Regions from separate parts of the Streptomyces sp. NPDC091271 genome, predicted to be linked through region 2. Evidence: riboswitches for the same ligand, from Rfam matches in the RefSeq annotation. Region 2 holds a riboswitch; the other holds the start of a gene.
The links. A riboswitch is a leader RNA that binds a small molecule or an ion and turns the genes downstream of it on or off. The one in region 2 is predicted to bind S-adenosylmethionine.

Region 1 (14,087 bases), on a different contig from region 2:
CTGGAGAAGGGCTGGACCAGGACGTTCGCGTACGTGCAGCTCGACAAGGGGTCGAACACCCTGATGCTGTCGTGCAACGAGGGCGACTCGTGCGACGCCAACCTCGACCAGCTCTCGCTGAAGTCGGGTCACGTCAAGGACTGATCCGCCGCTCAGAAAATCGCACCACCGTCGTCCCGGTCATCGCCCAGCGAGCCGGGACGCGGTCGTTCCCGGGGACCTCTCAGGCGGCCGCCGCGTCCTGTTCGACGGTGACGCGGGCCAGCAGGTCCTCGTAGGCGGCGCGGTCGAAATCGCCGGCCGCCGGCGCCAGCACGGTCGCCGTGGACAGGGCCACCGCGCGCGTCAGCCGGTCCTGCCAGCCGAGCCCTTCGGCGAGGGCGGACAGCAGTCCGGCCACGGCGGAGTCGCCCGCGCCCGTCGGGTTGCCCCGTACGGCGGTCGGCGGTGCGGCCCGCCAGACGCCGTCGGGGGTGACGGCGAGGAGCCCGTCCGCGCCCAGCGACGCGACGACGCTGTGCGCGCCCCGGCGGCGGGCGTCGCGGGTGGCACGCAGGGGTTCGCGGGAGCCGGTGAGCCGGGCGAGCTCGTCGGCGTTCGGCTTGACGAGGTCGGGGCGGGCGGCGATACCGCGGCGCAGGGGTTCGCCGTCGGTGTCCAGTAGCACGGGTACGCCGGCCGTGCGGGCGAGCCGCACGAGTTCCGCGTACGCGCCGACGTGGATGCCGGGGGGCAGGCTGCCGCAGAGGGCGACGGCCGCGGCGCCGGGGAGCAGTTCTCCGAACGTGCCGAGGAAGGCCGCCCACTCGCCGGCGCCGATGTGCGGGCCCGGCTCGTTGAGCTGGGTGGTGTCACCGCTGGAGCGGTCGACGACGGCGAGGGTGCGGCGGGTGTTCCCCGAGACGGTGACGAGGGCGTCGGTGGGGCGGTGGGGGAGTGCGCCGAGGAGTTCGCGCAGGACCGCTCCGGTGGCGCCGCCGGCGAAGCCGGTCACCACGGTCTCGTGGCCGAGGGCGGAGAGCACCCGGGCCACGTTGACGCCCTTGCCGCCGGGGCGCTCGGTCACCTCGTCGACACGGTGGCTGGTGTGCGGGACGAGTGCGGGGACGGCGTAGGTCAGGTCGAGTGCCGTGTTCAGCGTGACGGTCAGTATCACCTGTACCGGCCCCCGGTTCCTTGATCGTCCCTGTCCACGCGCCGTCTCCCCGGCGGCGCCGTCCCTGATGATCATGCCAAAGAGGCGGCGGCCGTCCCAGGTCCGCGGGACAACCGCCGTCTCTTCGTTACGTGTTCAACCGCCCGTCGGCCGGCCCGGACGGTCAGCCGACCGAGGGCTCCAGGATCCACTCGCCCCGGCGCATGACGCCCTTGAGCGCGAAGTCCGCGTCCAGGACCACCAGGTCGGCGTCCTTGCCCGGTTCCAGCGAGCCGACCTTGTCGTACAGGCCGAGGAGCCGGGCCGGGTTGGCGGAGATGGACCGGACGACGTCCTCGACGGGGATCCGGTCGATGGTCACGGACCTGCGGAACGCGGTGTCCAGGGTGAGGGTGGAGCCCGCGATGGAACCGCCCTCCACCAGGCGTGCGACGCCGTCCTTGACCTCGACGGCGAGTGGTCCGAGCTCGTAGAAGCCATCGCCCCCACCGGCCGCGTCCATGGCGTCGGTGATCAGCGCGACCCGGCCGGCGCCCGCGTGGTGGTAGGCGAGCTCCAGGGCGGCGGGGTGCAGATGCGTGCCGTCGTTGATCAGCTCGACGGTGACCCGCTCGTCCTCCAGCAGCGCCGCGACCGGGCCGGGGGCGCGGTGGCCGATGGCGGGCATGGCGTTGAAGAGGTGCGTGGCGACGGTGGCGCCCGCGTCGATCGCCTCGACGGTCTGCTCGTACGTCGCGTCCGTGTGGCCGACGGCGGCGATCACCCCGTGCTCGGCGAGCAGCCGTACGGACTCGATGCCGCCGGGGAGCTCGGTGGCGAGGGTGACCATCCTGGCGCTCCCGCGCGCCGCGTCGAGCAGCTTGCGGACCTCTGCGGGGTCGGGGTCGCGGAGGAGGCCCTCGCTGTGGGCGCCCTTGCGGCACGGGGAGATGAAGGGGCCCTCGAAGTGGATTCCGGCGAGCTCGCCCTGCTCGACCAGTTCGGAGAGCATGCCGGCCTGCCGGGCCAGGAAGTCCATCTCGCCGGTGACGGTCGAGGCGACGACGGTCGTCGTGCCGCGTGCGCGGTGCGCCCGCACCGCGGTCAGGGCGTCCTCGGCGGTGCCGGTGGCGAAGGACGCGCCGCCGCCGCCGTGGTTGTGGATGTCCACGAATCCGGGGACCACCCAGTGGCCCGAGAGGTCGACGGTCCGGGTGTCCTCCCGCGTGCTGCCGGCGATCCGGGTGCCCTCGATGATCACCCGGCCGTTCTCGACGGTGCCGGTGGGAAGCACCACCCGGGCACCTGCGAGAACCGTGCTGTCTGCGCGTCCGGCCATCAGGCGGAAACCTCCGTGGAGAGTAGATCCCAGGCGAGCAGCCCTGCGCCCAGGCATCCGGCGGTGTCCCCGAGGGCCGCCGGGACGATGTGAGGCAGCTTCTGGAACGTGACCCGTTCCTCGACAGCCGCACGCAGTGGTGTGAACAAGGTTTCCCCTGCCTCGGCAAGACCGCCACCGATGATGAGCGTGCGGGGGTCCAGCAGGGTGAGTGCGGTGACCAGCCCCGCGGCCAGCGCGTCGACGGCGTCCCGCCACACGCGCAGGGCCGCCGGGTCGCCCGAGGCCACGGCCTTCGCGCAGTCCGCGGCGTCCGCGTCGGGGTCTCCGGACGCGGCGGCCCAGGCCCTGGACACGGCGGCGGCCGAGGCGAGGGTCTCCAGGCAGCCGCGTTGGCCGCAGCCGCAGTCGGGGCCGTCCGGGCGGACCACGATGTGGCCGATCTCACCGGCGTAACCGTGGGCGCCCGCCTCGATGGTGCCCGCGATGCCGATGGCGCCGGCGATTCCGGTGCCCAGCGGCACGAACAGGAAGCGGTCCGCTCCCTGGCCGGCACCGATCCGTCCTTCGGCGAGGCCTCCGGTCCGGACGTCGTGGCCGAGCGCGACGGGTATGCCGCCGAGCCGTTCGCCGAGCAGCTTGCGCAGGGGCACGTCGCGCCAGCCCAGGTTCGCGGCGTAGACGGCGATCCCGCGTTCCGCGTCGACGATGCCGGGCACGGCGACCCCGGCGGCGACGGCGCCCTCGCCGAAGTGCTCCTCGCCGTACGCGCGAAGGTCCTCGGCGAAGCCGAGGATCGTCTCCACGACGGCCTCGGCGCCGCGGTCCCTGCCGGTGGCCCGGCGCGCCTCGTGGAGCAGGGTGCCGTCGGCCCCGACCAGAGCGGCCTTCATTCCTGTGCCGCCCACATCGAGGGCGATGACGTGTCTCACGGAAGACAGTTTCGCCCGCCGACCCCTAAAAGGTCTAGTCCACTATCGTGGTTTGTTGAGCACCCATACAAAACGGTCCTGCTAGATTGCCGAATCGATACGCAGGTGGTGTAGACCTCCGTGCGGTCGTGAGGCAGTATCGCGGGTTCGCCGTCGGGAGCGGCGGTGTCCGCGTCGACCAATGTAGGGATGGGCAAGGCTGTGCAGCGGCGCTATGTGGGTCTGACCGCGGTGGTGGCCGCATTCGGGATGACGGCGACGTTGTCGGGGTGCGGTTCGGACACCGGGGGCGGCGATGTCACCCTGCGGCTGGTCGCGGCCGACTACGGCACGAATGCGGAGAACAGCTCCCAGAAGTACTGGGACGACGTCGCCGGGAAGTTCGAGAAGGCCAACCCCGACATCGACGTCGAGGTCAGCGTCTACTCCTGGAAGGACGTCGACCGCAAGGTCGCCGAGATGGTGAAGGCAGGCGAGGCCCCCGACATCGCGCAGATCGGGGCGTACGCCGACTACGCCAAGGCGGACAAGCTCTACGCTGCCGACGAGATGATCGCCATCCGCACCGGGTCCAACTTCCTGCCCTCGCTCACCGACGCGGGCGAGGTCGACAACACTCTGTACGGCCTTCCGTTCGTGGCCAGCACCCGGCTCCTCTTCTACAACAAGGGCCTCTTCGCCAAGGCGGGCCTCGGGGCCCCGCAGACCTGGGACGACATCCAGAGAGACGCCGCCGCGCTCAAGCAGCGCGGTGTGACCTACCCCTTCGCCCTGCCGCTCGGCCAGGAGGAGTCCCAGGCCGAGACCCTGATGTGGCTGCTCAGCGGGGGCGGGGGCTACACGGACGAGGTCGGCAACTACAACATCGACTCCCAGGCCAACATAGAGACCTTCAAGTGGCTGAAGAACGACCTCGTGGGGAAGGGCCTCACCGGCCCCGTCGCCCCGGGGAAGCTCGACCGGGCGAAGGCCTTCGACGCGTTCACCAAGGGTGACGTCGGCATGCTCAACGGCCACCCGACGCTGATGCAGGAGGCCGAGAAGCAGGGCGTCGAGGTCGGCATGGTCCCGCTGCCCGGGGTCGAGGGGCCGAGCAAGGGCTCGATGGGCGTGGCCGACTGGATGATGGGCTTCAAGCAGAACGGCCACCGGGCGGAGATCGGCAAGTTCCTCGACTTCGCCTACACGGACGAGAACGTCCTCGCCTTCGCCGACCAGTACGACCTGCTGCCCGTGACCGGTACCGCGTCCGCCGCGATGGAGACGGACAGCAAGCACAAGCAGCTGCGCGAGTTCCTGTCGGCGCTGCCGAACTCGCAGCTGTACCCGTTCGGCAAGACGTCGTGGGCGCAGGCCAGCGAAAGCATCAAGGAGAAGATCGGCTCGGCGGTCGAGCCCGGCGGCAGCCCGGAGAGCGTGCTGGTGGAGATCGCGTCCCAGGCCCGGCAGGCGGAGAGTGCCGAATAGGTAGGTTGGTTCATATGACCGGCCCTCCCGCTGACGACGCGGACTCCGCTGCCCCGCTCTCCGACCAGGAGCGCGCGGTGCTGGCCCTGGAACGGCGCTCCTGGCCGGGCCCCGGCGCGAAGGAGCGGGCGATCCGGGAAGACCTGGGGATCTCGCCGGTCCGCTACTACCAGCTGCTCAACGCGCTCCTGGAGGACCGACGGGCGCTGGAGGCGGACCCGGTGACGGTGAACCGGCTGCGGCGGGTCCGGGACGCGAGGCGGGGGCGGCGCTGAGCCCCGGCCCTCCCGGGGCTCCGCCCGCTGAGCCCCGGCCCTCCCGGGGCTCCGTCCCCGACCCCGCGCCTCAAACGCCGGCGGGGCTGGGTTTTGCCCCGGTGAGCCTCAGGGATGACGGCGGGCCGGGCTTTGCCCCGGTGAGGCGCAGGGATGGCGGCTGGGCTGGGTTTTGTTCTGCTCACCGCTACGCTCGGGCCATGGGCAATTCGGCACACCCCATCCCGACCCCGTCCACCCAGGCCGGCCGCGAAGGCCTCGCCGCACTCCTGGCCCGGCCCGCCCGTGCGGTCGTCGCGCTGGACTTCGACGGCACGCTCGCCGACATCGTCCCGGACCCGGAGCGGTCCCGGGCGCACCCCGATGTCGTCCCGGCCCTCTCCGCGCTCGCTCCCCAGGTCGCCGCCGTCGCCGTGATCACCGGCCGCCCGGCCGACACCGCCGTACGGTACGGAGGCTTCGCGGGGGCGCCGGGCCTGGACCACCTCGTCGTCCTGGGGCACTACGGCGCCGAGCGCTGGGACGCCGCCACCGCCACCGTCCACGCCCCTCCGCCGGACCCCGGCGTCGCGGCTGCTCTGGCGGAGCTCCCCGCCGTGCTGGAGGAGGCCGGTGGGGACGACGGCACCTGGATCGAGGAGAAGGGCCGCGCGGTCGCCGTGCACACCCGCCGTGCCGCCGACCCGCAGGCCGCCTTCGAGGCCCTGCGCACTCCGCTGGGCAGCCTGGCCGCGCGTCACAACCTGGTCGTCGAACCCGGCCGCCTCGTCCTGGAGTTGCGCCCGCCGGGCATGGACAAGGGCGTGGCACTGGAGGAGTACGTGAAGGAGACCGGCGCCGAGACGGTGCTCTACGCCGGTGACGACCTCGGCGACCTCGCCGCGTACGCCGCCGTGGAGAAGCTCCGCACCCGGGGCATCAAGGGTCTGCTGGTGTGCAGCGGCACCGAGGTCCCCGAACTCGCGGACCGCGCCGACTTGTTGCTTCCGGGCCCGGCGGCGGTCGCGGAACTGCTCCGCTCCATCGCCGGGCGCGTCACGCAGTCCTAGGGTCTTCAGGCCCGCAGCGCGTCGAGCTGGTCCAGGAACCACTGCTGCGGTGGCAGGGCGGTCGCGGCGGCGGCCAGGCGCTTCGAGCGGGCGCCGCGCTCGTCGGGGTCCATCGTGAGCCCCTCGTGCAGCGCCGCCGCCGTGGCCGAGACGTCGTACGGGTTGACCACGATCGCGTCCTCGCCCAGCTCCTCGTACGCCCCCGCCTCGCGGGAGAGCACCAGCGCGCAGCCGTGGTCCGAGACGACCGGGACCTCCTTGGCGACCAGGTTCATGCCGTCACGGATCGGGTTGACCAGGGCCACGTCCGCCAGCCGGTACGCGGCCAGGGAGCGGGCGAAGTCGTCGTCGACATGGAGCAGGACCGGGGTCCAGCCCTCCGTGCCGTACTCCGCGTTGATCGCGTCGGCGACCCGCTGGACCTCCGCCGTGTAGTCGCGGTAGACCGTGAGGTCCTGCCGGGAGGGGTAGGCGAAGGCGATGTGCACCACGCGCTCGCGCCATTCGGGGCGCTCCTCCAGCAGCGCACGGTAGGCGTGCAGGCCGCGCACGATGTTCTTGGAGAGCTCCGTGCGGTCCACCCGCACGATCGTGCGCCGGTCCGCGCCGACCTGTTCCCGCAGGATCTCCATGCGGTCGTCCACGTCCGCCTCGTGGGAGCGGCGGCGCAGGAAGTCCCCGTCGGCGCCCAGCCCGTGCACCCCGATCCGGGTGCGGCCGGTGCCCCCCAGGACCTCCGTGCAGCAGCTGATGAAGGCGTCCGCCCAGCGGCGGGTGAGGAACGCGGCGCGGTCGGCGCCCAGGATGCCGTTGAGCAGCTGCTCGCCGATGTCGTCGGGAAGCAGCCGGAAGTAGTCGACGGGCGCCCAGGGGGTGTGCGAGAAGTGCCCGATCCGCAGGTCGGGCCGGAGCTCGCGCAGGAGGCCGGGGACCAGCGAGAGGTGGTAGTCCTGCACCAGGACCGCCGCACCCTCGCCCGCCTCCTCGGCGAGCGCCTCGGCGAAGGCCTGGTTGTACGCCTCGAAGGAGGCCCACTGGCGGCGGAACTCCGCGTCGAAGACGGGCTCCAGCGGCGTCTGGTAGATCATGTGGTGGACGAACCAGAGCACGGAGTTCGCGATGCCGTTGTACGCGTCGGCGTGGACCCCGGCGTCGATGTCGAGCATCCGGACCCCGGGCTCGGAGACACCGCGCCGGACCGCCTCGCGGTCGCCGTCGCTGAGGGCGGCGCAGACCCACAGCTTGTCGTCGACGGCGCTGAGGCCGGAGACGAGCCCGCCCCCGCCCCGCTTCGAGTCGAGCGTGCCGTCCTCCCGCCGTGTGTACGACACCGGACCGCGGTTGGACGCGACGAGGACCTGGGCAGCGTGCTCGGAGACCATGTCCCGAACCTAGCCCGTTCGGGAAGCCGCCAAACGTGAAGTGTGTGCGGAGCCGGGCGGGAGGAACCGTTACGCCGCGTTCCGCGAGGCGTACTCCGCGATCTCCCGTATCGGGGGGCGTTCCTCGGTGTCCACCGCATGGGTGTGCGGGACGAATCCGTCGGGCCCCCGCTCGAACTGGGTGATCTCGGGGCGTACGAGGGCTCCCCGGGAGAGCCGCAGCTGCGCCGTGCGGTAGATCGTGGCCGCCATCCGGCCGAGGGCCTGGCCGTCCTGGTGGCGGTGTTTGCGTATGCCGACGTCGACCTGGGCCAGCGCGTCGAGGCCGACCGTGTGCAGCGCGTCGACGAGCAGGCCCAGCTCCACTCCGTAACCGACGGGGAAGGGGAGCTGCTCCAGCAGGGAGCGCCGCACCGCGTACTCGCCGCCCAGCGGCTGGACGAAGCCGGCCAGGCGGGGCCAGTGCAGATTGAGCAGCGGGCGGGCCACCAGTTCGGTCACCCGGCCGCCCTGGCCTGCGGCGTCGCCCAGTGGCCGGTCGTACATGGCCTTCACGAACTGCACCGAGGGGTCGGTCAGCAGCGGGCCGACGATCCCGGAGACGAAGTCGGCGGAGAAGTCCTTGAGGTCCGCGTCGACGAAGCAGACGATCTCCCCGCTGGTCACCAGCAGTGATCGCCACAGCACCTCGCCCTTGCCGGGGAGGGCGGGGATCCGGGGGAGTATCGCGTCCCGGTGCACGACCCGGGCGCCGGCCAGCCGCGCCGCGTCGGCGGTGGCGTCGGTGGATCCGGAGTCGATCACCACCAGTTCGTCGACGAGCTGGACCTTCTCCATCAGCTCGCGCCGGATCTCCGCGACGATCGCGCCGACCGTCGCCTCCTCGTTCAGCGCGGGCAGGACGACGCTCACGCGCGAGCGGTGCGGATCCCTCGCCCGCGCGGCCGTGAGCCGGTCCAGCGGGCGGTCGGCAGCAGACCAGGAACGCCTGGTCAGCCAGCGTTCCACCTCTTCCAGCACGGTCGATACTCCCTGTATGTGATCCATCTCGCGGTTCGGACGACTATCTCAATCGTCCGGTGCTTCGGTTACAGTCTTGAACAACGCGGATGACCCTCGCATGTCGGGGTCGGTCCGCGAATAAACGCCCGGATCCATGGTCCGGTGCCATAGCGCTCATCCAGAGGGACTGAGGGAACGGCCCGTTGAAGTCCCGGCAACCCTCCTGCCGACCGCGAGGTCACGGTGGGGAAGGTGCCAATTCCGTCTTGTGGCGAAATACGTCGCAAGGAAGATGAGGAGAAAGGGCCTCCGCCATCATGGCCGTGCAGACAGTTGCAGCCGACACCAATACCTCCGCAGTGGACCTCGGTCCCGCCGCGGCACTTTCCTGCCGCGAATGCGGCGAGCGTTTCGAGCTCGGCCCCATTTTCGCCTGTGCGTCCTGTTTCGGGCCGCTCGAAGTGGCGTACGACCTGCCGAGCGGCTCCCCCGAAGAGCTGAAGAAGCGCATCGCCGAGGGTCCGAACAACATCTGGCGCTACGCGCCGCTGCTGCCGGTCCCCGCCGATGTCGCGGACAAGCCCAACATCAACCCCGGTTTCACCAAGCTGGTCAAGGCCGACAACCTCGCCCGCGAGCTGGGCGTGACCGGTGGTCTGTACGTCAAGGACGACTCCGGCAATCCGACGCACTCCTTCAAGGACCGTGTCGTCGCCATCGCCGTCGAGGCCGCCCGCGCCTTCGGGTTCACCACCCTCTCCTGCTCCTCCACCGGCAACCTCGCCGGTGCGGTGGGTGCCGCCGCCGCCCGCGCCGGCTTCCGCTCCTGCGTGTTCATCCCGCACGACCTGGAGCAGGGCAAGGTCGTCATGGCCGCGGTGTACGGCGGCGAGCTGGTCGGCATCGAGGGCAATTACGACGACGTCAACCGCTTCTGCTCGGAGCTCATCGGTGACCCGCTCGGCGAGGGCTGGGGCTTCGTCAACGTCAACCTCCGGCCGTACTACGGTGAGGGCTCCAAGACCCTGGCGTACGAGATCTGTGAGCAGCTCGGCTGGCAGCTGCCCGACCAGCTCGTCATCCCGATCGCGTCCGGCTCGCAGCTCACGAAGATCGACAAGGGGCTGCAGGAGCTGATCAAGCTCGGCCTCGTCGAGGACAAGCCGTACAAGATCTTCGGTGCCCAGGCCGAGGGCTGTTCCCCGGTCTCCACCGCCTTCAAGGCCGGCCACGACGTGGTGCGTCCGCAGAAGCCGAACACCATCGCCAAGTCCCTGGCGATCGGCAACCCGGCCGACGGCCCCTACGTCCTGGACATCGCCCGGCGCACCGGCGGCGCCGTGGAGGACGTGAACGACGAGCAGGTCGTCGACGCGATCAAGCTGCTGGCCCGCACCGAGGGCATCTTCGCGGAGACCGCGGGCGGGGTGACGGTCGGTGTGACGAAGAAGCTGATCGACGCCGGCCTGCTCGACCCGTCCCTCACCACCGTCGTCCTGAACACCGGCGACGGACTGAAGACGCTCGACGCGGTCGCCCCCACGACCGGCCTGTCGGCGACGATCAGGCCCAGCCTGGACGCGTTCCGCGACGCCGGCCTCGCTGCCGCCGCCAACTGACCACCCGAGAGACCGAGGAAGGCACCCACATGAGCGTCAAGGTCCGTATCCCCACCATCCTCCGCACCTACACGGGCGGTCAGGCCGAGGTCCCGGCCGAGGGTGCGACCCTCTCCGAGGTCATCGCGTCCCTGGAGCAGAACCACCCGGGCATCGGCGCCCGTGTCCTGGACGACCAGGGCAAGCTGCGCCGCTTCGTCAACGTGTACGTCAACGACGACGACGTGCGCTTCGAGGGCGGTCTGGACGCGAAGACCCCGGACGGCGCGGGCGTCTCGATCATCCCGGCCGTCGCCGGAGGCTGATCCCCCCATACGGTCACGGGCCCGATCGGCGGCCCGACCGCACAGCGTGAGCACCATGGCCCCCTCCGCGAGAGAAGCGGAGGGGGCCATTCTGCATGGTTGAGCACGGTACAGTTGGGGAAGTCCCCGCAGCTGCCCATGCCGCCCGCATATGAGAATGCGCCCGGCCGCGACAAGAAGCAGCCAAAGTAAGTGAACGCCTTGTGGCATAAGTCGCCTTTGTCAGGCCCGACTTGCCCTGGAATCTTGTGAATCCCCCCATTGCGTGCGGTCACCTGTGCCCAGAATTCTCGTCCGATTGACCTGTTGCAGAGGGCAGTTGGGCAGATACATTCGGCCGCGGTCGACGCGTTCCGGCGCACGCCACCCTCTCCTGTCGGAGGGTGAGTTCTGACCCGGGCCCGCGAAGTGCGGTGCTCGTGCAAGGGCCAGTAATAGGGGAGTTAGGCATGGCTCAGGGCACCGTCAAGTGGTTCAACGCGGAGAAGGGGTACGGCTTCATCGCGGTCGACGGTGGTGCGGATGTTTTCGTCCACTACAGCGCGATCCAGATGGACGGGTACCGCACCCTCGAAGAGGGTCAGCGAGTTGAATTCGAGATCTCGCAGGGCCAGAAGGGGCCGCAGGCGGACATGGTCAAGCTCGCCGTCGGCTGAGCTCGGCGCGGTCGGCCAACGACACTACTCACGCACGTGAGGCCCGTACCCCGGCCAGGGGTACGGGCCTCACGTGCGTCCTCGTCCGTCCGGCGGGGTGCTCCCGGCGCGCCCGCAGGTTGTCCACATCGCGAAGAGGACGCTTGCACTCGAAGGGGTCGAGTGCTAATCATTGGCGTTAGCACTCTCCAGGTGAGAGTGACAGAAAACTTGGACCGGGCCGGTGAGGCCCGCAGGCTCGGTGGGGCAAGGAACCACTGAGCACGCTGGCCGTCCGTCGCGGGCGCCACTCGGTCCGGAGAAATCCACCCCTGTCCGGGAGGACCACTTCACATGGCCAAGATCATCGCGTTCGACGAGGAGGCACGGCGCGGTCTCGAGCGCGGGATGAACCAGCTCGCCGACGCCGTCAAGGTCACCCTCGGCCCCAAGGGCCGTAACGTCGTCCTCGAGAAGAAGTGGGGCGCGCCCACGATCACCAACGATGGTGTTTCCATCGCCAAGGAGATCGAGCTCGAGGACCCGTACGAGAAGATCGGTGCGGAGCTGGTCAAGGAGGTCGCCAAGAAGACGGACGACGTCGCCGGCGACGGTACGACCACCGCCACCGTTCTCGCTCAGGCACTCGTCCGCGAGGGCCTGCGCAACGTCGCCGCGGGTGCCAACCCGATGGCTCTGAAGCGTGGCATCGAGAAGGCCGTCGAGGCCGTCTCCGCCGCTCTGCTGGAGCAGGCGAAGGACGTGGAGACCAAGGAGCAGATCGCTTCGACGGCCTCCATCTCCGCTGCTGACACCGAGATCGGCGCCAAGATCGCCGAGGCTATGGACAAGGTCGGCAAGGAAGGCGTCATCACCGTCGAGGAGTCCCAGACCTTCGGTCTGGAGCTCGAGCTCACCGAGGGTATGCGCTTCGACAAGGGCTACATCTCGGCGTACTTCGCCACCGACATGGAGCGCATGGAGTCGTCCTTCGACGACCCGTACATCCTCATTGTCAACTCCAAGATCAGCAACGTGAAGGACCTCCTTCCGCTGCTCGAGAAGGTCATGCAGTCGGGCAAGCCCCTGCTGATCATCGCGGAGGACGTCGAGGGCGAGGCGCTGTCGACCCTGGTCGTCAACAAGATCCGTGGCACCTTCAAGTCCGTCGCCGTCAAGGCTCCGGGCTTCGGTGACCGCCGCAAGGCCATGCTCGGCGACATCGCCATCCTCACCGGTGGCACCGTCATCTCCGAGGAGGTCGGTCTCAAGCTGGAGAACGCCGGTCTCGACCTGCTCGGCACCGCTCGCAAGGTCGTCATCACCAAGGACGAGACGACCATCGTCGACGGTGGCGGCGAGAGCGACCAGGTCCAGGGTCGCGTCAAGCAGATCCGTGCCGAGATCGAGAACTCCGACTCGGACTACGACCGCGAGAAGCTCCAGGAGCGCCTCGCGAAGCTGGCCGGCGGCGTGGCCGTCATCAAGGCCGGCGCCGCCACCGAGGTGGAGCTCAAGGAGCGCAAGCACCGCATCGAGGACGCGGTGCGCAACGCCAAGGCCGCCGTCGAGGAGGGCATCGTCGCCGGTGGTGGCGTGGCTCTGCTCCAGGCCTCGGCCGTCTTCGAGAAGCTCGACCTGACCGGTGACGAGGCCACGGGCGCCAACGCCGTGAAGCTCGCGCTGGAGGCCCCGCTCAAGCAGATCGCCGTCAACGGTGGTCTCGAGGGTGGCGTCATCGTCGAGAAGGTGCGCAACCTGCCGATCGGTCACGGCCTCAACGCCGCGACCGGCGAGTACGTCGACATGATCGCCGAGGGCATCATCGACCCGGCGAAGGTCACGCGCTCCGCTCTGCAGAACGCCGCGTCCATCGCCGCGCTGTTCCTCACCACCGAGGCCGTCATCGCCGACAAGCCGGAGAAGGCCTCTGCGGCCGCTCCGGGCGGCATGCCGGGCGGTGACATGGACTTCTGATCCTCGGATCAGCAGCTCCAGGCGGTACCGCGGTATCCGTACGACGCCGGCCCCCGGGATTCGTTCCCGGGGGCCGGCGTCGTCGTTTTCGCCGCTGTGCGGTGTTCAGGTGCGGCGGGGTCAGGACCCGTCGGTGTTCGACCGGCCGAAGAACTCGATCTCGGCGATGGCCACCTGCTTGTCCGAGGACGCGGCGTGGGCCGACTCGACGGTGAAGCGCACCTTGACGGCCTCGCCGACGCGGAAGGCGCGCCGCTGACCGCCCGTGCCCTGGTCCAGGGTCAGTTGGCGGGTCGTGGTCTTTCCGTCCTTCGTCATGATCGTCGCCTTGATGCGCTGCGGCAGCGCGGACTTGTTGAGGTCGTCGGGGCGGATGGACACGCCCGGAGTGATGATCACGTCCAGCAGGCGGGTCGGCTGGTCGAAGCGGGCCTCGATCCACTCGCCCTCACCGGACTGTGTGACCCCCGGGCCCCACCACGTGTTGTTCACCTTGTCGAAGGCGAGCTGCGGCTTGTGGCCGGTCCAGGAGCGGGACGCCACGATGTCGTCGGGGGCGACCATGGCGCGCTTGGCGAAGTGGTCCCTGGTGGCCTGGATGCCGTCGGGGAGGTACATCACGCCGAGCACGGCCAGGGTGACGACGACGGCGGCGGTGATCCACGTGCCGATGCGGTCGAAGGCGCGGCGGATGCGGGGCCTGTCGCCGGCCCACGGGTTCTCGTTCCGGCGGGAGCCGGCGAGGCGGCGCCACCACGGGCGGGGGGCGGGCGCGCGTTCGTCGTTGCCGGCCAGCGGCATCGCGCAGCGGGCGCAGTAGTGGCGGTCGGGGCGGTTGGGGGTGGCGCACCAGGAGCAGGGCGGGCCGTTCCCGGTGTCCTGCTGGGGGCCGGGGACGCGTACCTGCGGCCGGTCGGTGTCGGGGCGGCCGGGGAGGACCGGAGCGGCGGCGGGGGGCGGTGAGGAGTGG
Region 2 (14,087 bases):
TGAAGCTGAAGCGCAACGTCGTGGCGAAGGACTTCGCGGACGAGGTCGAGTCGATCTACCGCGGCTGAACCCGGACGACCGTAAGAAGAGACGCACGCACGAGGAGGGGCCCGCACGGCGAACCGTGCGGGCCCCTCCTCGTGCGTGCGTGGTCAGAGCAGCGTCTTCAGCTGCTCGGCGAGCAGGTCCCAGCGCCACTTCTCCTCGACCCACGCCCTGCCCCGCTCCCCCATGCGCCGGCGCAGTTCCGGGTCGCGGAGCAGGGTGACGATCCGGTCGGCTGACTCCTCGGCGGAGCCGCCCCGCACCACCCAGCCGGTCTCGCCGTCGAGCACGGCGTCGGGGGCGCCCCCCGAGTCGCCCGCCACGACGGGCAGTCCGGTCGCGGACGCCTCCAGGTAGACGATGCCGAGGCCTTCGACGTCGAGCCCGCCGCGCCGGGTGCGGCAGGGCATGGCGAACACGTCGCCGGCGCCGTGGTGCGCTGGCAGCTCCTCCCAGGGCACCGGCCCGGTGAAGCGCACGGAGTCCTCGACGCCGGTCTCGGCCGCCAGCTTCTTCAGCTGCCCGGCGTACGGGCCGCCGCCCACGACGAGCAGGACCGCGTCCGGCACGCGCGCCAGGATCGCGGGCATGGCCAGGATGAGTGTGTCCTGGCCCTTGCGCGGCACCAGCCGCGAGACGCACACGACGACGGGCCGGTCCGCGAGCCCCAGCCGGGCCCTGATCCGGTCGCCGCCGGAGGCCGGATGGAAGGTCTCCTCGTCGACCCCGGGCGGCAGCTGCACCATGCGGGCCGCAGCCTCGGGGGTGAGCGCCGCGGCGATCCTGGACCGGGTGTACTCGCCGAGGTAGGTGATGGTGTCGGTGGCCTCGCCGATGCGGCGCAGCAGCTGCCGGGACGCGGGCAGCTGTGCCCAGCCCGCCTCGTGGCCGTGGGTGGTGGCCACGATCCGGCGGGCACCGGCCCCGCGCAGCGCGGGCGCCATCAGCCCGAGGGGGGCGGCCGCGCCGAACCACACGGAGGAGCAGCCGTGTTCACGCAGCAGCCGGACCGCCCGCCGGGTGACCCCAGGGGTGGGCAGCAGCATCGTCGTACGGTCGCGTACGACGGTGAACGGCTGCTCGGCGTCGAAGGCCGCGGTGGCCTCGGCACCTTCCGTGCCGCGCTTCCAGGTGGAGGCGTAGACCACGATCCGGTCGGGATCCATGCGCAGCGCCATGTTGTGGAGGAAGGCCTGGATGCCGCCGGGGCGGGGCGGGAAGTCGTTCGTCACGATCAGCGTCTTGTCCATCGCCGCCGACAGTACCGGGCGTCCCGACGGCCCTGCCTGACGGCTCCCGCACAGCCCCGGCCTGCATCATGGCGTGCATGACGGTCAGGACGGACGCGAGTGGCCGGGCTCTGTCCCTCGCCGTGTGGGGTCTCACCCGGGCGGTGCTGCTGCTCTGCGTCTTCAAGGTGTTCACGGTGCCGGGCCCCGACGTCACGAGTGACGTCTCGGTGATCTACCGGGGATGGTACGAGGTGCTCCGCACCGGCACGTACCCGCTGGACGACGTCACGTGGCAGTATCCGCCCGCCGCCGCCCTCGCCGTGCTCTCCCCGGACCTGCTGCCGTTCCTGGAGTACGCCTCCGCCTTCTTCGTCCTCGTACTTCTGTGTGACGCTCTGGTGTTCGGTCTGCTGCTGTACGCGGGAAGCCGTCCCGGCATGCGCGACGCGGGCGCCTGGCTGTGGGTGGCGGGCGTGCCGCTGCTCGGGCCGACCGTGTACGCCCGTTACGACCTGATGGTGACGGCCGTCGCCGTGGCGGCGCTACTGGCGGGTGTCCGTCACCCCAGGGTGCTGGGGGCGCTGGCCGCCTTCGGCACGCTGCTGAAGGTGTGGCCGGTGCTGGTGCTGGTGGGCACCGCCCGGGGCGGGGACACCCGCCGTTCCTGGTCGGCGGCGGCGGTGACGGGCGCGCTGCTGGCCCTGGTGGCGGCGGTGGCGGTGCCCGGCGCGTTCGCCTTTTTGACGTTCCAGCGGGACCGGGGGCTGGAGATCGAGTCGCTGGGGGCGCTGGTCTTCCATGTGGCCCGGCAGTTCGGCTGGGAGGGCCGGGTGGAGCTCCGCTACGGCTCGATGGAGTTCGCCGGCCCGCATGTGGCGCTGGTGAGCACCCTGGCCCTGGCGCTGAGCGTGCTCGCCTTCGGCTGGCTGCTGGTGTGGCGGCTGCGGGCCCGTACGTTCGCGGTGCACACCCCGGCCGACGCGGCGTTCACCGCGGTGCTGCTGTTCACCGTGACCAGCCGCGTCATCAGCCCCCAGTACATGGTGTGGCCGCTCGGTGTCGCCGCGGTGTGCCTGGTCTTCCGGGGCAGCAGGATGGCGCTGCCCGCGTGTCTGGTCCTGGTGGCCACGGCCGTCACGCTGCTGGAGTTCCCGCTCGGCTTCGGGCATGTGGTGGCCAGTGACCCGGAGGGCCTGGAGCTCATGGCCGTACGCAACGGTCTGCTGCTCGCCGCGACGCTGAGCGCCGGGCGGCGGCTCTGGCGGGACACCGTGCCGCGGGCGGGAAGGGGGCGCGCGGCGGAGCGGGTCAGCCCAGCCGGGTGCGCAGATACTCCCGCCAGCGCGCCGTGAAGTCCTGGGGCGTGGTGCCGAGCACCGTGTGCATGGCCTGCTCGACGGCGCCGTCCCGCTCGGAACGGCTCCCCACGGCCTTGTAGAAGGCGATCAGCTCCTCCTCGCCCCAGTCCCGCGCGATCAGCTCGCAGGCCAGCCAGGCGCCCTCGTACGCCCGGGAGAGCTTCGCCGCGTCCTCGCCGAAGCCGAAGTCCTCGTCGGTCGGAAGCCGCGCGGGCAGCTCACCGCGCCGGACGGCCTCGGCGAGCTCCGGTGCGATCTCCGGGGCGGTGCGGCTCTCCTGGCGGTAGGCGGTCCGGTCGGCGAAGCCCTCGGAGAGCCAGACGGGCGTGGCGGCGGAGGTGTGTGCCCGGGTAGCCACATGGGTGGTCTCGTGGGTGAGGACGACCCGCTGCCCGAAGTCGCCGAGCATTCCGTAGGCCTGCGGATTGACGATCACCCGGTCCGCGGGCTCCCGGCCGCTTCCGCCGACCTTGCCGGTGGTGACTGCCGCTATGCCCCGGTAGCTGGCCGCGGGTGAGTCCAGGAGCCCCGCCATGTCCTCCACGGACTCCGGGACGAGCACCACGACCCGCTCCGCCCAGGGCTCCGGCCAGGCGCCGGTGACGGCAGGGACGGCCCGGTCCGCGGTGGCCGCGATCCGGCGCAGCTCCGCGGCCCGCCGGCCGACCCCGAGGACCAGGCTGTGCGTGCCCCGTACGACCTCGACGTCGCCCTGCTGCCAGAGCTGCCCCGGGGAGCCGTCGGCGGCCCGGTCGGCGGCGATGTACCAGCTGCCGCCCTCCCCCCGGCGGACCAGCTCCACCGTGCGCGAGGAGGACATGGGGGCCATGTCGTAGCCCTTGATCCGGTAGCGCAGCTCGACCTCGGCGGTCACCCGGTCCGCACCCTCGTCGGTCACGTCGTTCACCTTGTACGCCCACGACTCCAGCGGTACGTCGGCGAGGTTGCTCAGTTCGGTGCGCTGTGCGGCCCGGAAGGAGGCGGCACGGGGGTCGAGCGCGGCCAGGTAGGCGTCGGTGTCGTGCTCCATGACCGCCTCGGCCCGGCGGTCCAGGGCGGCGCCGACCTCCCGCGCGGTGATGCCGGTGGCGGTGTCCCCGGGACCGGCGCAGGCGGACGCGAGCAGCAGAGCGGCGAGCACGGCGCCCGCCGTGCTCCGTCTGCGGGTGCGCTCCCGCCGCGCGTCCTGCGTCCGAACAGCCATCGGGCCGATCGTACGGTCATACGCGGGTGACCGAGGAGACGGGCATCATGCCGACGGGGTCGTAGCGCACCGGCGCCCCTGGGTACGGGGCGTGGATGACCTGCCCGTTTCCCGCGTACATCCCGATGTGGCTCGCATCCGCGCGGTAGGCGACCAGATCGCCCGGCCGCGCCTGCGCGAGCGGCACCATGCGGCCGGCGTACCGCTGTGCCTGCGAGGTCCGCGGCAGGCCGACACCGGCCTGCGCGTACGCCCACTGCATCAGCCCGGAGCAATCGAACCCGGCGGGCCCGTTGGCGCCCCAGACGTACGGACGGCCGAGGGCCTGCCGGGCCGCCATGAGAGCCGCCAGGCCGCGCGCGGAGGCTGGGGCCCCGGCGGTGAGCGTCTCGGACGGGCCTGAGCGGGACGCGCGGCCGAGGGACTCGCGGTCGGTGGCCGGCAGGGTGTGCAGGAGCTCCCGGGCCCGGGCCAGTTTGCCCTCCACGGTGCGCTTGTGGCGCGCCACCGCCGCGCGTTCCCGCTCCATGGCGGCGAGGGCCCCGGCGGCCTCCGCACGGCTCTGCGCGATCTTCCGCTGGGCGTGATGGAGCTTGCGCAGTGTCACGGCCCGGCGCTCGCCCGCGCGGTCCAGCGCGGCGGCCCGGTCCAGGAAGGTGTCCGGGTCCGAGGAGAGCAGGAGGGCGACCGAGGGATCGATGCCGCCCGAGCGGTACTGCGCGCCGGCCATCGAGCCGAGGGAGGCCCGCATCCGGTTGACGCCCTCCTGCGTCCGGGCCGCCGAGTCCTGGGCCCTGGCGATCCGGCCGCGCAGCCGGCCGAGGCTCTCCCGGGCGGCGTTGTACTGCTCGGTGGCGCGCTCGGCCTCCCCGTACAGCCGGTCGACCGCGGCCTTGGCCGTCCCGTGGGTCTCCTCGGGCACGGCGCTCGCGGGTGCGGCCTGGAGGCCGGCCGCCGCGGTGGCCGCGGCGGCGGACAGGACGGTGGCCCGGACGCCACGGTTGAGGCCGGGCCCGGTGGGGCGGCGATGCGAGACCACAGGAAGCCGCACTCCCTTCCGCTGTACGCAGATGTGCGCAGCCCCTGCCGCCCGGGACGGGCGGACCGACGACCGGGAGCTGCACGGCAGCGCAGACAGTAACCGGACGGCTGCACCGCGGCCAAAGGCCACGCCGCGGGCGGGAAGGGGACGGAAAAGCCCCGCCCCGCCGGTGACCTGTGGTCTCCGGTGGGGCGGGGCTCCGTCGAGGGGTACCGCGATTCGCCCGTTCGGGCGTCAGACGCGCACGCCGAACTGGAAGGTGCCCATGTAGTCCATCGACTCGTAGCGGACCACGGCGCCGGGCTTCGGGGCGTGCAGGATCTGGTTGTTGCCCGCGTACAGGCCCACGTGCGAGGTGTTGTTGAAGAAGACCAGGTCGCCCGGCTTCAGGGCGCTGCGGCCGATCCGGACACCGTCGTTGATCTGGGTGTACGTGGTGCGGGTGATCTGGACGCCGGCCTGGGCGTACGCCCACTGGGTCAGACCCGAGCAGTCGTAGGCGTTGGGGCCGGTGGCACCGGAGACGTACGCCTTGCCCTGCTGCGTGGAGGCGGCCTGGAGGGCGGCGGCGCCACGGGCGGAGGCGGGGACCTCGTTGCCGAGGTCGACCCGGTCACCGGCGGCGCGGCTGGCGCGCTGCTCGTCCTCGGCCATCTTGGCGCGCTCGGCGGCCGTGAGGGTGTTCAGCAGCTTCTGCGCGTCGGCGAGCTTGCCCTGGTACTTCTTCTTGTTCTCGTTCAGCGACTTGCGGACGTCGGCGAGGTCCGCGAGCTTGCCCTCGGCCTCCTTGCGCTGCTGCGCCAGGGTGCGCTGCTTCGCCTGGATCTTCTGCAGCGACTCGGCCTGCTTGGCCGTCAGCTGGTCGAGCGCGGAGGCCTGGTCGAGGAAGCTGTCCGGGTCCGAGGAGAGCAGCAGCTGGACCGACGGGTCGAGACCACCGGAGCGGTACTGCGCGGTGGCGAGCGAACCGAGCTCTCCGCGCAGGGTGTTGAGCTCGTCCTGGCCGCGGGCGACCTTGTCCTGGAGCGCCTCGGCCTGCTTCTTGAGCTTGTCCTGCTGCTCCTTGGCGCCGTTGGCCTTCTCGGTGGCGACCTCGGCCTCGTGGTAGAGCTTGTCGACCTTCGCCTTGACCTCGCTCTTGGTCGGCTTGGGGTCGGCGTGCGCGGCCTGGGAGGTCAGGGCCACGGCTGCGGCGGCGGTCGCGGTGAGCACGGTCACGCGGGTGCGGCTCGGCTGCTTGGGACGACGGTGGGACGCCACGAAGGCGAGCTCCTTCTTCCTCGAGCCGCCTACCGGGCTGTGGGGGAAAAAATCCCCGGCTCCGTGCACGTCACGGACTCGGCGGTTCCTTCGCCGTCACCCCGGGTGGGCAATCAACCGTGCGAAGGTTCGAGGCCTGACCCTAGTGACCATCTTGTGATCAGTTCAAATCCTCACGAGCAAAATCTCGTCACACCAGGCACTTCTTTACTTTCATCACACTGCGTGTAGCGGCGACTTGACGGTACGTTCCAAAAATTCCGACAAGTCACTCATGCCTCACATGACGCGTCAGACGCGCGAAAGGCGCTTCAGGAGCAAGGCGGACGCGACCGGTCGCGCACCGGCCTTCGCCACCCCGTCGGCGACTTCACGGTCTGTGGAGACCACGACGACCGGCCTGCCCGCCGGTTCGGCACGCGCCAGTTGCCGGATCAGCTCGTCCGCGGTCACGCCCGCCTTGCTGAAGAGGACGCGGACCCCGCGCGGTGGTGCGAGCAGGACGGGGGCGGCCAGTTCGGCGCCGTCGAAGACGCATGTCATCTCGGCCCCGGTCTGTGCCGCGAGGACCGAGAGGCCGCCGAGGAGGCGCAACCGCTGCTTCTCCAGGGGCATCTGCGGATAGCCGGTCTTGGTGACGTTGTAGCCGTCGACGATCAGATGCGCCTGCGGCAGGGCGAGCAGCTGGTCGAGGAGCGCCGGGTCGGTCTCCGAAAGGGCCCTGGCGGCAATGTCCTTCGGTGACATCCGCCCGGGCTCCACAGCTTCGACACTGTCGGCGGGGCGGAGCGAGGAAGGGGGCAGGGCCAGTTCGCGGCGGAGCCCCTGTGCCGCGTCGAGCACGGTGTCCAGGAGCAGCCGCAGCCGCATGTCCTCGACCGAGCGCCCCTCCCTGGCCGCCCGGCGGCCCGCCTCGACGGAGGCCTCGGCCTCGGCCAGCCGCGCCTTGAGCCGGCGGGACTCGCTCTCGGCCGCGGAGACCTGGGCCGCGGCCTCGGCCCGCACGGCGTCGGTCTCGACGCCGGCCTTGCGCAGAGCGGCCTCTCCGCGCTTCACCTCGCTGAGCGCGCTGCGCAGTTTGCGGTGCAGGGAGTCGGCCTCCTTGCGGGAGGCGTCCAGCTCCGAGCGAAGCCGTTCGGTGTCGGCCCTGGTCTGGCCGCGGGCGCGGTCGAGCTCCTCACGCAGCCGCTGCAGCTCGCGCCTGGCCTCCTCGTCCGCACGCTCGGCGTGGGCCCGCTGGACCTCCTCGCCGGCCGCGGCCACCAGCTTGACCCAGCCGGCCGGCCGCAGCACATAGGCGGCGGCCGCCACATCGACGGGGTCGGCGGCGGCGGGCGGGGCACCGGACCCGAGGGCATCGGCCAGCTCCGGCTGGGTCTGGCCGATCCGCTCACCGATGCGCCGGCGGAACACCGGGTCGCTCTCCAGGGCCGCGGCCATCGCGTTACCCGCGAACTTGGCCCGCCTGCTCGGGGTGAAACGGGCGTACTGCCGGAGCTGGGCGGGGAGTTCGCCGACGGTCAGACCGCCGAACGCGTCCGAGACCAGCGCCACCACCTTGCGGCGCACGCCCTCGGGCAGCGGACGGTCGAGCGACTCCGCGGTGCCGTCGGCCGCGTCGGCCGGTCCGGCGCCGCCTGTCGGCTGCTCCACCATCCATCACCCCAATATGTCTGTCCGCACGGCCCCGTCAGGAGTCGGCACCAGGCCTGTCGACCAGCTCGATCTGGTCCACGGCGTTGCACCAACGACAGCGCACCGACTCGATGGTCTCACTGACCACCTCGCGCTCCTCGACACTCGACTCCCCGGCCAGGTCGAGATGCACGTACTCCACGACCTTGGAGGAGCGCGTCACATCGAAACGGGTCAGGTTGCCGCAGAGCGTGCAGCGCCAGCGGGTCCCGTCCGTCGGCTGGGGAACCGTCGTCATCGTTGCGTCCTCTTTCGTCGTTCGTCGAGTCTCGTGCGTGCCCAGGCTTCGATCTCGCGGTGCGCCGTCGAACTGCGGATGTCCTGCTGTAACCCTACGGCCTTGCGCATACCTATCGGCACGGCGAGGCGGTCTGTCCCGTTCTCACCTGGTGCGTCATGCTCTGTACGTGACCTATCGGCGGGAAGTCCACTGGCGGAGGCGGGCCGGAGAGCTCCGGGCCGCTGCCGCGGCGGGCGGCGCCCCGGTCACGTACGGGCTGATCGCGCTCTGCTGCGCGGTCTTCCTGATCAGCCCGCTCTCCGGGTTCAACCCCGCCTACGGAAGTGCCGACGCGCTGCTGGCCGCCCAGGCCGGGTATTTCGAGCGGTGGGGCGTGATCCCCGCCGAGCTCACGGAGGGCTCGGTCCACGCGGCCCTGACCCCGCTGACCGCGCTCTTCGTCCACGGCAGCTGGCTGCACCTGCTGGGCAACATGCTCTTCCTCTACGTGTTCGGCGCCATGGCCGAGGAGCGCATGGGCCGCACCGAGTTCACCTTCTTCTATCTCGCCTGCGGCTACTTCGCACTGGTGGCCTACGCCGTGGTGCACGCGGACTCCGACCAGACACTGGTCGGCGCGTCGGGGGCGATCTCCGCGGTGCTCGGAGCGTTCCTCTATCTCTTCCCCCGGGCCCGTGTCACCAGCCTCTTCCCGTTCCTCTTCTTCCTGCCGCTGCGTTTCCCCGCCTGGATCGTGCTCGTGTTCTGGTTCGTCCTTCAGTGGCTGGCGGCGCAGAGCGCGGGCAGCGGCCCGGGCGTGGCGTACCTCGCGCACGTGGCGGGTTTCGCGGCCGGCTTCCTCTACGCCTGGGTGCGGTTCCGGGGTACTAGAGTGAAGTCTCCAGCCACGGCCACTGAGGGAGAAAGCCAGCCGTGATCACCGCGATCGTGCTCATCAAAACCAGCGTGGACCGGATTCCCGAGATCGCCGAGGCCATCGCCGCGCTGGACAGTGTCAGCGAAGTCTTCTCGGTCACCGGTACGTACGACCTGATCGCCATGGTCCGGGTCGCCCGGCACGACGATCTGGCCGATGTCATCCCGGGCCGGATCAGCAAGATCCAGGGCGTCGAGGGCACCGACACCCATGTGGCCTTCCGCACCTACTCGCAGCACGACCTCGAGGCGGCCTTCGCCATCGGGCTCGACGCCTGAGACCGCGTACGGCTCCGGCCGGGGACGGGGCGACAAGCCTCCCGTCCCCGGCCGGAGCCGTGTCCGGACCCGCTCAGACCTGCGCGGCACCCCGGTCGGGCACGCAGCGGCCCTCCTCGGTGCGGTAGCTCCAGCGGGCGCCCTTGCTCACGAGCTCGCGGACGGCGCCCAGGAACCTCTCGATGTGCTCGTCCGGCGTGCCGGCTCCGAAGCTCACCCGGATGGCGTTGAGGGACCTCTCCCCCGGCGCGGCCTCCGGCGCGCCGCACTCACCCGGCTCCTGCGGCTCGCTGCCCAGCAGGGTCCGCACCAGCGGGTGAGCGCAGAACAGTCCGTCGCGCACCCCGATGCCGTACTCGGCGGAGAGCGCCGCGGCGAAGTGCGAACTGTTCCACCCCTCGACCACGAAGGAGATGACGCCGACCCTCGGGGCGTCGTCGCCGAAGAGCGAGAGCACCTTCACCTCGGGGACGTCGGCGAGCCCCTCACGGACCCGTGTCACCAGCTGCTGCTCCCGGGCGACCAGTCGGTCGAATCCGGCCTCGGTCAGGGCCTTGCAGGCCGCGGCGATGGAGTAGACGCCGATGACGTTGGGCGATCCCGCCTCGTGCCGGGCCGGGGTGGTGTGCCACTCGACGTCCACGCCGCCGTCGGTGCGCCGGGCGACCTTGCGGGAGGCACCGCCACCCGCGAGGTACGGCTCCGCGTCCACCAGCCAGTCGGCGCGGCCGGCGAGGACGCCCGAGCCGAAGGGCGCGTACAGCTTGTGCCCGGAGAAGGCGACCCAGTCGACGTCCAGCTCGGTGATGTCCACCGGGTGGTGGGGCGCCAGCTGCGCCGCGTCGAGCACGATCCGCGCCCCGTGTGCGTGGGCGGCGGCGGCCAGTTCCTTCACCGGCCACAGCTCACCGGTGACGTTGGACGCGCCGGTCACGCAGACCAGTGCGGGGCCGTGGGGCTCCCGGGCCGCCAGCGCCCGCTCCAGCGTGGCGACTGCCTGGTCCGGGGTGCGCGGGGCGTCGAGGTAGGTCACCCGGGCGTCGCGCCAGGGCAGCAGCGAGGCGTGGTGCTCGGTCTCGAACACGAACACCTGGCAGTCGGCGGGCAGCGCGGCGGCGAGCAGGTTGAGGGAGTCGGTCGTCGAGCGGGTGAAGACCACCTGGTCCTCCGCGCGGCAGCCCAGGAACTCCGCGACGGTCTCGCGGCTGTTCTCGAACAGGTCGGTGGAGAGCTGCGAGAGGTAGCCGGCGCCGCGGTGCACGCTGCCGTAGTACGGGGCGTAGGCCGCCACGTCGTCCCAGACCCGCTTGAGCGCCGGGGCGCTGGCCGCGTAGTCGAGGGCGGCGTAGGTGACGTCTCCGCCGGTAACGAGCGGAACGGTGACATCGGCACCCAGAACCGGCAGCGGGGCACAAATGGACTGGTCGACGGCAGCGGTGGAGACAGACATGGCGAACTCCCGTAAAAGGCAGGCGAGATCCACACGCGGGCAGTCCGACAGGACGCAGCGGCGCGGGGAAGGAAAGAAAAGGGTGTGCGGAGAAGGGCTGGAGCCCTATCGCATTCGCTTGCTCACAGAAGACTCCCTGGGACCAGGACCCCAAGGGGTGGCATCCAACGATGCCGAGGGGCCCGCGCTTGCCACAGACCTCGCTGCCTGCGGCCTGGTCTTCACCCGGGGCACCCCGCCACGGACGGAGGGTTGCCGGACAGCGGGCCGGGGCCGTAGTCGCTGTCACTCATGACCTGCGCAGCATCTTGCCATACCCACGGTGACGCGCAAGGGCGCAGTCCGCGATCCGGACTGCGCCCTTGCTCACACCGTGCGCACTCAGGCGTTGCTGGCCGCCACCCAGCGCTCCAGCGCGCTCCTGGCCGCACCCGAGTCGATCGACCGCGCGGCCCGCGCGATCCCGGCCGAGAGCTGCTCGTCCAGCGAGCCCTCGCCCGGGTCCAGCGCGACCAGTGCGGCAGCCGAGTTGAGCAGCACCGCGTCGCGTACGGGGCCGGTCTCCCCGTCGAGCAGCCGGCGGGCCACATCCGCGTTGTACGAGGAGTCCGCGCCGCGCAGCGCCTCGACGGGGACCAGGTCCAGGCCGACGTCGCGCGGGTCGAATGCCTGCTCGCGCACGGTGCCGTCGCGGACGATCCAGACCCGCGAGGTCGCCGTGGTGGTCAGCTCGTCGAGGCCGTCGTCGCCCCGGAAGACGAGCGCCGAATTCCCCCGGTCCGCCAGCACGCCCGCGACGATGGGCGCCATCTTCGGGTCGGCGACCCCGATGGCCTGGGAACGCACCCGGGCCGGGTTGGTGAGCGGGCCCAGGATGTTGAAGGTGGTCTGTGTGCCCAACTCCTTGCGCGCCCTGGCCGCGTACCGCAGGGCGGGGTGGAACTTCACGGCGAAGCAGAAGGTGATGCCCGCCTCCTCGGCCACTGCGACGACGCGCTGCGGCGTCAGTTCGAGGTTGACGCCGAGCTTCTCCAGCACGTCGGACGCCCCGCTCGCCGAGGAGGACGCCCGGTTGCCGTGCTTGACGACCTTCGCGCCGGTCCCCGCGACGACGATCGCCGACATGGTGGAGATGTTGACCGTCTTGGCCATGTCGCCGCCGGTGCCCACGATGTCGACCGTGCGGCCGGGCACCTCGATGGTGTGGGCGTGCTCGTACATGGCGCGGACGAGTCCGGTGACCTCGTCCACGGTCTCGCCCTTGGCCCGCAGCGCGACGGCGAAGCCGGCGATCTGCACGTCCGTGGCCTCGCCGCTCATGATGCGGTCCATGGCCCACGCGGTGTCGTCCGCGCCCAGGTGCTCACCGCGCAGCAGGGGGGTCAGCACGCCGGGCCAGGTACGGGCCGCCACGCTGTCGCCGCCGTCCGGGGTCACAACGTTCATGGTCCGCTCCTGGGGGTCCACAGCCGATACAAGGGATACATCCCACCCTATCCAGGCCCGGGGGCAGCGAAGAGCCCCGTCCATCGGATGGACGGGGCTCCTGCTGTGGCGGTCAGCTGAGGTGATCAGTGGTGGCCGTGGCCGCTGGTGATCTCCTTGTACTCCTCGGCGGTGGGCTTGGCGATCTGGTTGTCCTCGCCGTAGTAGCTCCTGCTGAGCCTGGCCCGGAGCTTCTGCAGCGCCGACGGCTTGCGCTCGACACCGTTCTCGTCGACCGTCGGGCCGATCTCGACCGGCTTGTACTGCTCGTGCGCGGTGAGCGTGTGCAGCTGGCCGGGGCTGAGCGGCTCGTGGATCTCGACGAATTCACCGTGCGGCAGGCGCTTGATGGTGCCGGACTCGCGCCCGTGCAGCACCTTCTCCTTGTCGCGGCGCTGGAGGCCGAGGCAGATCCGCCGGGTGACGACGAACGCCAGGACCGGGCCGACGAAGAAGGCGATCCGTACGAACCAGCTGATCGCGTTGAGCGACAGGTGGAAGTGGGTCGCCCAGATGTCGTTGCCGCCGCCGATCAGCATGACGAAGTAGATCGTCACCCAGGCGACGCCGAGGCCCGTGCGGGTCGGGGCGTTGCGCGGACGGTCCAGGATGTGGTGCTCGCGCTTGTCCCCGGTGATCCAGGACTCGATGAACGGATACATCGCGAGTGCCCCGAGGACCACACCGAAGAGGACCAGCGGGATCAGCACGCCGAGGACCAGCGTGTGGCCCCAGAGGTTGATCTCCCAGCCCGGCATGACACGGACGAAGCCTTCGGCGAAGCCCATGTACCAGTCCGGCTGGGCACCCGTGGACACCTGGTCGGGACGGTAGGGGCCGAGCGCCCAGATCGGGTTGATCGAGGCGATCGCCGCGATGATCGCGATGAAGCCGAAGACCAGGAAGAAGAATCCGCCCGCCTTGGCCATGTACACCGGCAGCAGCGGCATGCCGACGACGTTCTTGTTGGTCTTTCCCGGACCAGCGAACTGCGTGTGCTTGTGGAAGAACACCAGGATGAGGTGGCCGACCACGAGCCCGAGCATGATGCCGGGCAGCAGCAGGATGTGGATCGAGTAGAACCTCGCGATGATGTCGGTCCCGGGGAACTCCCCGCCGAACAGGAACATCGAGATGTACGTGCCCACGATCGGCATCGACAGGATCGCGCCCTGCGTGAAGCGCACACCCGTACCGGAGAGCAGGTCGTCCGGGAGCGAGTAGCCGGTGAACCCGGTGAACATGCCGAGGACGAACAGCAGGAAGCCGAACAGCCAGTTGATCTCACGCGGCTTGCGGTACGCGCCGGTGAAGAACACCCGGAACATGTGCACGAACATGCCGGCGAGGAAGATCACCGCTGCCCAGTGGTGGATCTGCCGGACGAGCAGACCACCGCGGACGTCGAAGCTGATGTCCAGCGTCGAGGCGTAGGCCTCGGACATCCGGATGCCCTGCATCGGCTCGTAGGAGCCGTGGTAGACGACCTCGTTCATGCTCGGGTGGAAGAACAGCGTCAGATACACACCCGTGAGGATGATGATGATGAAGCTGTAGAGGCAGATCTCACCGAGCATGAAGGACCAGTGGTCCGGGAAGATCTTGCGCATGTTGGCCTTGGCCAGGCCGTAGATGCCGAGCCGGCCGTCCGCCCAGTCGGCCACCCGCTCACCGGCGGGCGCCTTGCGCTGTGTGTCTGTCGCAGTACTCATCCGCGCTCCCAGAAGGCAGGACCGACGGGCTCTTCGAAGTCACCGAGCGCCTCGAGGTTGCCCTCGCTGTTCACGCCGATCCGCAGCTGCGGAAGGGCGTGACCGGCCGGACCGAAGATGACGCGGGCGCCGTCGGAGAGGTCGAAGGTGGACTGGTGGCACGGGCAGA

Region 1: it holds a riboswitch for S-adenosylmethionine, as region 2 does, so the genes downstream of both, thrC (threonine synthase) here and ACIQM3_RS23055 (aminotransferase class V-fold PLP-dependent enzyme) in region 2, are expected to answer to the same signal.

Annotation. Positions count from the first base shown of each region.
Region 1 is NZ_JBIVVD010000001.1:145,105-159,191, forward strand. Features, by position in the region: gene ACIQM3_RS00770 (carbohydrate-binding protein) at 1-144, shown strand, start outside; gene ACIQM3_RS00775 (1-phosphofructokinase family hexose kinase) at 224-1,156, opposite strand; gene nagA (N-acetylglucosamine-6-phosphate deacetylase) at 1,320-2,474, opposite strand; gene ACIQM3_RS00785 (ROK family protein) at 2,474-3,367, opposite strand; gene ACIQM3_RS00790 (ABC transporter substrate-binding protein) at 3,596-4,873, shown strand; gene ACIQM3_RS00795 (DUF3263 domain-containing protein) at 4,888-5,148, shown strand; gene otsB (trehalose-phosphatase) at 5,349-6,197, shown strand; gene ACIQM3_RS00805 (trehalose-6-phosphate synthase) at 6,203-7,579, opposite strand; gene ACIQM3_RS00810 (glucosyl-3-phosphoglycerate synthase) at 7,649-8,599, opposite strand; SAM riboswitch class I at 8,753-8,880, shown strand; gene thrC (threonine synthase) at 8,899-10,200, shown strand; gene ACIQM3_RS00820 (MoaD/ThiS family protein) at 10,230-10,505, shown strand; gene ACIQM3_RS00825 (cold-shock protein) at 10,955-11,161, shown strand; gene groL (chaperonin GroEL) at 11,495-13,117, shown strand; gene ACIQM3_RS00835 (NADase-type glycan-binding domain-containing protein) at 13,238-14,087, opposite strand, start outside.
Region 2 is NZ_JBIVVD010000005.1:410,156-424,242, forward strand. Features, by position in the region: gene ACIQM3_RS23005 (AMP-dependent synthetase/ligase) at 1-68, shown strand, start outside; gene ACIQM3_RS23010 (glycosyltransferase family 4 protein) at 153-1,295, opposite strand; gene ACIQM3_RS23015 (glycosyltransferase 87 family protein) at 1,373-2,629, shown strand; gene ACIQM3_RS23020 (hypothetical protein) at 2,586-3,839, opposite strand; gene ACIQM3_RS23025 (NlpC/P60 family protein) at 3,856-4,878, opposite strand; gene ACIQM3_RS23030 (NlpC/P60 family protein) at 5,116-6,141, opposite strand; gene ACIQM3_RS23035 (NYN domain-containing protein) at 6,433-7,794, opposite strand; gene ACIQM3_RS23040 (hypothetical protein) at 7,832-8,074, opposite strand; gene ACIQM3_RS23045 (rhomboid family intramembrane serine protease) at 8,226-8,993, shown strand; gene ACIQM3_RS23050 (Lrp/AsnC family transcriptional regulator) at 8,990-9,271, shown strand; gene ACIQM3_RS23055 (aminotransferase class V-fold PLP-dependent enzyme) at 9,345-10,721, opposite strand; SAM riboswitch class IV at 10,901-11,018, opposite strand; gene trpD (anthranilate phosphoribosyltransferase) at 11,103-12,167, opposite strand; gene ACIQM3_RS23065 (cytochrome bc complex cytochrome b subunit) at 12,293-13,918, opposite strand; gene ACIQM3_RS23070 (Rieske 2Fe-2S domain-containing protein) at 13,915-14,087, opposite strand, start outside.